Pseudovibrio sp. M1P-2-3: one gene and its partner. The protein of the gene in region 1 binds, or shares a complex with, the protein of each later gene. Links are inferred from orthologs where the notes say so. Each region holds a gene or a part of one and is shown in the gene's direction. Other genes may lie near its edges.

Region 1 (4,012 bases):
GCTCGTGCTGGATGCGGATGCATTGACATCTTTTGAGGTGACCCCCGAAGTACTGTTCTCACAAATTCAAAAGAGCGGGAAAAACACTGTCCTCACGCCCCACGAAGGAGAGTTTTGCCGCCTGTTTCCGGACCTTGCCGCAAATAAAGACCTGTCAAAAGTTGATAGGGCGCAGCAGGCGGCCCTAAGGAGCGGTGCAATTATAGTTTTGAAGGGGGCGGATACGGTTATCGCCTCCCCGGATAATGAAGTTGTTATAAATGCAAGCGGAACACCTTGGTTGGCAACCGCAGGCTCGGGAGATGTACTTGCGGGACTGTGCGCTGGGCTGCTGGCGCAAGGTGTACCTGCGTTCGAAGCAGCTTGTCAGGCTGTTTGGGTTCACGGGAGAGCAGCTGAACTTTGCGGACCTTTTCTTATTGCTGAAGATCTAATTTCCGCGGTTCCTCAAGTCTATTGGGAAATTCTAGAGTGAAACTCCTTGGTGGCCGGATGCCGTTCGAAGGGTAGCAGGCGAATATCGTGCTGGTGTCCCTCCGCATTCCTTAGGCTGATCTACGCTCAGGTTACATTGATATGATGTAAGGGGATCTGACCTTACTGTATGGATCTCAACCTCCCAGCAGTTGCGTGATCGGTCTGTTCGCTGGTTTTCCTCTCTTTCTTATCGATAACAGTAAGGCAATGAGTGTTGTCCATTGGGCTATTCATCACCCTTCGCGCGACATGCTTAATTGCTATCGCAAAGGTTGGACGCAGCGTTTCATGCTGTCTGAATCCTCTACCTGCTCTCGTTGAGTTCGTTTGGTGAAGAGAATGCGCCCTTTGACCCAGAGCTTACTCTTTATGGAATTGATGGCAACAGTCTAATTGAAACTGCCGTGGTGAAGGTCAGGACGTGTTTGTTTTTGGCAGTGGCGATGGTGATGATATTATCACCGACTTTACGGTTGATCTTGATTACATCGAGTTTGTATCCGGTGCGTCTTTTTTTGACGAACTGAGTGTGACCAGCGAAAGTGATGACACTGCGGTTGCCTCTGATGGTGGGCCGATTGTACTTATCAGTTTAGACAGCGGTTAAACCAGTGCTGAGAACTTCATCTTTGCTTAAGCAGATGCAGCCTCCGGCTATTTTTGAATATAAAGCCTTCAGGTGCTGGGCGGAGAGGGTCATTCAATCTTGCGATGCTGTAGGCAAGTCCGCAATGCGCTCAAGAGTAGGCGTTAACCGTATGCGCTGGCTCTGCGCGTGATAAACTTGGCAGGGCAGTTCTCAGGCGATCATAAGCTGTCGTAGCCCATTGCCAGCTTTTGAGCATAACAAAGCTATAAAAATGGACTTTAGCGATACGTTTACCATTCAGTGCACCCGCATTTTTCCACTCGAAATGATGAGGTTAAGAGAAAAAACCATAAAAAAAACAGATGTGGTGGAAAAACATGCTGATTATGGTCAGGTGGTGGTTGACTTACATCGGTTGCACCCATAAAAGCCCAACCAACGTTGCGGCTGTGGCGAAATTGGTAGACGCACCAGATTTAGGTTCTGGCGGGAGACCGTGGGGGTTCGAGTCCCTCCAGCCGCACCAAACCCCCCGGTGATACGGATTGCAACTAGACAACAACCGTCCCCAGGGAGACCAAAATAGTTGAGGGCGTTGTCTAAGTTCAGTTCGAAGTGATCTGATTTTGGCGGTTTGGTTACGGGCGATAGTCATATTGCCCTTTTTGTGTCTTACCCCATTATTATAATTGCTTCGCACATGAACGGTAAGTAGATCCGGTTTTTGGATTTGCTGATGTACACGTTCTAAATCAAGGACGAAGCAAAGTACCATGCAGGTAACAGAAACCTTGGCCGAAGGCCTGAAGCGCGAACTCAAGATCGTCATTCCGGCATCTGATCTTGCAACCCGCCTCGATGCATACCTTGAAGATATGAAATCTAAGGTGAAAATCAACGGTTTCCGTCCAGGCAAGGTTCCAAAATCCCACCTGAAGCGTGTTTATGGCCGTCAGGCAATGGCTGAGCTTCTTGGCAATCTCATCAATGAGACAACTGCTAAGACAATCGAAGAGCGCAAGGAAAAACCTGCTCTGCAGCCAGAAATTGATCTGCCTGATGATGAAGCCGAAAAAGTACTCGCAGGTGAAGCAGATCTTGGCTTCACAATGAAGTATGACCTTCTACCTGAATTTGAAGTTATTGACTTTTCTGCTGTTGAGCTGGAACGCCCGATCGTTGAAATCGCTGATGAAGAAATCGACGAGCAGATTAAGCAGATTGCTGAAAGCAACCGTTCTTTCGAAGATCGTGAAGAAGGTGCTGCTGCACAGGACGGCGACCGCGTAACAATGCACTACCTTGGCAAGCTGGATGGCGTGCCGTTTGAGGGTGGTGAAGACGAAAATGGCCAGCTGGTTCTGGGTTCTGGTCAGTTCATTCCAGGCTTTGAAGAGCAGGTCGTTGGAATGAAAGTTGGTGAAGAAAAAATCATCGACGTAACTTTCCCTGAAGAGTACGGCGCTGAAAACCTTGCTGGTAAAGCGGTTACTTTCGACATCAACGTGAAAGCAATTGCAGCTCCTGGTGAGTTGGTGATTGATGACGAGCTGGCAACAAAGCTGGGTCTTGAAAATCTCGAGAAGTTGAAAGAAATCGTACGCGGCCAGATCGAAAGCCAGTACGGTGCAGCAACCCGTCAGAAAATCAAGCGCGCTTTGCTTGATAAGCTGGACGAAGAGTACTCCTTCGATCTTCCTGAAAAGCTGCTGGAGAACGAGTTCAACGGCGTTTGGCAGCAGGTTGAAGCGGACATGAAACAGTCCGGCAAAACCTTTGAAGACGAAGAGACAACCGAAGAAGAAGCAAAAGCGGAATACCGCAAGATTGCAGAGCGCCGTGTGCGTCTGGGTCTGGTTCTTTCTGAAGTTGGCGAGAAGAACTCTGTTCAGGTTACTGAAGAAGAAGTTCAGAAGGCTCTGTACGACCGCGTTCGTCAGTTCCCAGGTCAAGAGCAGCAGGTGTTCGAATTCTACAAGAACAACCAGCAGGCACTGGCTTCCCTTCGTGCACCAATCTACGAAGAGAAAGTTGTCGACTTCATTCTCGAACTTGCAAAAATCTCCGATAAGGTTGTGAGCAAGGAAGAGCTGCTCAAGCAGGACGAAGACGAAATCTAATCTTTAGATTAGCTTGTCTGTTCCAAGCTCCTCTGAAAAGTGGTGGAGAACCCACTTTTTCAGGGGAGCTTTTTTGTTTTGAGGGATAGATATGCTCTTCTTGGGAGGTCACTCTCAATCTTCTTGGGTTTACCTTCACCAGTAAGCCTTTAAGAAAAAGGAAAGATCCCCTATGTTAGGGGAGTCGTAAATTCGACTCGTTAATTTGAACTAACTGCATGGGCATTTGTCAGCTAATGCAGGGCTGCCGCTGGCAAGGAGTGGCAAGCTTCAGAAAATGGATGATGTATGACCGATCCTGTAGAGTACTTTACGAATAGCTTGGTGCCGATGGTGGTTGAGCAAACCAACAGGGGCGAGCGGGCGTTCGATATCTTTTCAAGGCTGCTCAAAGAGCGGATCATCTTCCTGACCGGACCTGTTGAAGATCATTTGGCCACATTGATCTGTTCGCAGTTGCTCTATCTGGAAGCGGAGAATCCGAACAAGGAAATTGCGCTCTACATCAATTCTCCGGGCGGAATAGTGACAAGCGGTCTGGCGATTTACGACACAATGCAGTTTATCAAGCCCAAGATCACAACATTGTGTATTGGTCAGGCAGCCAGCATGGGCTCCCTGCTTTTGGCGGGTGGTGAAAAGGGAATGCGTTTCTCTCTTCCAAACAGCCGTGTCATGGTTCACCAGCCATCTGGTGGCTTTCGCGGTCAGGCCAGCGATATCATGCTGCATGCTCAGGAAATTTTGAAACTGAAGCGCAGGCTCAACGAGATCTATGTCTCCCACACGGATCAAAGCCTTGAAGCTGTTGAGGAAGCGCTGGAGC
Region 2 (2,800 bases), 400 kb from region 1 along the record:
GAAAATGGAAGACAAAAAACTCTCTGACATGATCGACAGTGACTCTGGGCCAATAGTATATGTGCTTGTTGGCCGCGGCTGGGAAGTTGAGGATGGCGATCCGGAAGATGCCATACCGTTTAACATCCTTTTAACAGCAGCCGATGATGATGCCGCTGTGCGTCGCTCGCTGGAATCTTTAGGTGAGCAAGGCTATGTTTCTGCAGAGCTGGACCAGATCGGTGTGGTCACGGAAGTGCCCGAGGACGACACTTTGGGAGATGCCTATCAAGACGCGCTGGCCGGAAATGTGGCGATCATTGCCTTTAAGGACTCTTGAAACTGAGTTTACCCAACGCCATTTTGGTGGGAAATCAGCAGTGCCGTTGGCGAAAAAGCCCCTACGCACTGATATAATTTGAGTTCCGGAAGATTTTCTATGGAAACCACTTGACCTTTGATGTGCTGGTGAGTAGTTTTCGCGCAACCTTATGGCAGGCGGTAAGCAATGTCCTTTTTTGGTAACGCCGCGTTACTGAAATACTGAAGCTTAAACGCTGTCGGGTTCAAAGACGAATATGTGTTGGAAGCTTGTATAGGTTTGTACAACGATAGCTGCTGCATCTTGTTTGGGTGTGTTGCGCTGCGTGCAAAGCTTATCGGCTTTTGGCTGAAGAACATTAGGTAAAGGGCAATTAAGTATGCCGACGATCAACCAGTTGATCCGTAAAACACGGACCGTTCCGCCGAAGCGGAACAAGGTACCGGCAATGGAGGCCTGCCCGCAGAAGCGCGGCGTGTGTACTCGTGTGTATACAACGACTCCAAAGAAGCCGAACTCGGCTCTTCGTAAAGTGGCAAAGATCCGCCTTACAAATGGCTTTGAAGTAATCGGTTATATTCCTGGTGAGGGGCATAACCTGCAGGAGCACTCTGTTGTGATGATTCGCGGCGGTCGTGTGAAGGATTTGCCGGGTGTGCGCTACCACATTATCCGTGGTGTGCTTGATACCCAGGGTGTTAAAGATCGTAAGCAGCGTCGTTCTAAGTATGGCGCTAAGCGTCCGAAATAATAGGATATAATAGATGTCCCGCCGTCACGCCGCTGAAAAGCGTCAAGTTATTCCGGATCCAAAGTTCGGAGATATCGTGGTTACCAAGTTCATGAACGCGGTAATGCTCGATGGTAAGAAATCCACAGCAGAGCGCATTGTATATGGTGCGTTTGAAGTTGTAGAGAAAAAAACAGGCAATAACCCTATCGAAGTGTTCCATGGAGCGCTTGAGAATGTGATGCCTCAGGTAGAAGTTCGTTCCCGCCGTGTTGGTGGTGCTACTTATCAGGTGCCTGTTGAAGTTCGTACCGAGCGTCGTCAGGCTTTGGCGATTCGCTGGTTGATTTCTGCTGCACGTGGCCGTAATGAAACCACTATGGTTGGTCGTTTGTCAGGCGAATTGCTTGATGCTGCGAACAATCGCGGTAACTCCGTTAAAAAGCGCGAAGATACGCACCGGATGGCTGAAGCTAACCGTGCATTCTCGCACTATCGTTGGTAATTACCTGGAATAGAGGCTGACTGCCATGTCACGCACGCATAATATCGAGGACTACCGTAACTTCGGCATCATGGCTCACATTGATGCTGGTAAGACGACGACAACAGAGCGTATCCTCTATTACACCGGTAAGTCACACAAAATCGGTGAAGTTCATGATGGTGCTGCCACTATGGACTGGATGGAGCAGGAGCAGGAGCGTGGTATTACCATTACTTCTGCTGCTACTACAGCTCACTGGAATGGTAAGCGTCTGAACATCATTGATACTCCAGGTCACGTTGACTTCACAATTGAAGTTGAACGTTCCCTGCGTGTTCTTGATGGTGCTGTAGCTCTTCTTGATGCAAACGCTGGTGTTGAACCTCAGACTGAAACCGTATGGCGTCAGGCTGACAAGTACAACGTTCCGCGTATGATCTTCGTCAACAAGATGGATAAGCTCGGTGCTGATTTCTACCGTTGTGTAGAAATGATCGAGAAGCGTCTCGGCGCAAACCCGCTTTGCTTGCAGCTGCCAATCGGTGCTGAAAGCGAATTTGCTGGTGTTGTCGATCTTCTGAAGATGAAGGCATTGGTTTGGAATGGCGAGAGCCTCGGCGCAAGCTGGGATGAGCTCGATATTCCTGCAGAACTTGCTGATAAAGCAGCTGAATTCCGCGATAAACTTATCGAGGGTGCAGTTGAAGTCGATGAAGCAGCAATGGAAGCTTATCTTGAAGGTGAAGAGCCTTCCAATGAGAAGCTTCAAGAGCTTATTCGTAAGGGTACGATCGCAGGGGACTTTGTTCCTGTTCTGTGTGGTACGGCGTTTAAGAACAAAGGTGTTCAACCTCTTCTTGATGCTGTTGTCGATTACCTGCCAAGCCCAGTCGAAGTTCCTGCCATTAAAGGCATCGACGCTAAGACTGAAGAAGAAACTGTACGCGAGTCTTCTGATGAAGAGCCGCTCGGTATGCTTGCATTTAAGATCATGAACGATCCGTTCGTTGGTTCTTTGACATTCGCACGTATTTACTCTGGTGTACTTTCCAAGGGTTCTTCTGTGCTGAACACTGTTAAAGGCAAGCGCGAACGCGTTGGTCGCATGATGCAGATGCACTCAAATTCCCGCGATGACATCGATGTAGCCTATGCAGGTGATATTGTTGCTATCGCAGGCCTGAAGGACACCACTACTGGTGATACTCTTTGTGATCCTCTCAAGCCAGTTATCTTGGAACGTATGGAGTTCCCGGATCCGGTTATCGAGATCGCTGTAGAG

Evidence for each region. The genes of interacting proteins can lie anywhere in the genome.
Region 2: the proteins of tig (region 1) and rpsG are in contact, whole or in part, in a crystal structure (PDB 3GTY), measured with the Thermotoga maritima proteins. The link is inferred for Pseudovibrio sp. M1P-2-3 from one-to-one orthologs. Residues at the interface, in WP_004081061.1 of Thermotoga maritima: Glu122, Val124, Val129, Leu130, Tyr133, Glu188, Gly259, Ile262, Tyr263, Glu266, Ser270, Glu273, Gln274, Glu277, Arg308, Gln311, Ile312, Ser315, Tyr316, Glu325, Arg329, Arg336, Leu363, Phe366, Trp367, Arg373, Leu377, Arg381, Leu384, Glu387; in WP_004081843.1 of Thermotoga maritima: Lys34, Lys52, Lys55, Glu59, Arg62, Gln63, Glu66, Asn67, Lys69, Val71, Arg95, Ala109, Lys110, Lys111, Gly112, Arg113, Pro114, Glu117, Glu121, Ile124, Ala125, Tyr127, Asn128, Asn129, Thr130, Gly131, Lys135, Asp139, Arg142, Met143.

The regions. Positions count from the first base shown.
Region 1 is NZ_JARRCW010000001.1:1,648,961-1,652,972, forward strand. What follows is about bases 1,105-4,012. They hold tig (trigger factor), read left to right. Parts: upstream 1,105-1,839; coding sequence 1,840-3,186; downstream 3,187-4,012. Other genes in these bases: P6574_RS07575 (hypothetical protein), read left to right, coding at 1,338-1,493; clpP (ATP-dependent Clp endopeptidase proteolytic subunit ClpP), read left to right, coding at 3,475-4,012. Outside these bases: P6574_RS07565 (NAD(P)H-hydrate dehydratase), read left to right, coding at 1-475; P6574_RS07570 (hypothetical protein), read left to right, coding at 899-1,084. UniProt on the Bacillus subtilis protein: Involved in protein export. Acts as a chaperone by maintaining the newly synthesized protein in an open conformation. Functions as a peptidyl-prolyl cis-trans isomerase.
Region 2 is NZ_JARRCW010000001.1:1,246,928-1,249,727, forward strand. The notes cover bases 25-2,800. They hold rpsG (30S ribosomal protein S7), read left to right. Parts: upstream 25-1,065; coding sequence 1,066-1,536; downstream 1,537-2,800. Other genes in these bases: P6574_RS05585 (regulator), read left to right, coding at 25-319; rpsL (30S ribosomal protein S12), read left to right, coding at 681-1,052; fusA (elongation factor G), read left to right, coding at 1,562-2,800. Also shown: more of P6574_RS05585, read left to right, coding at 5-24.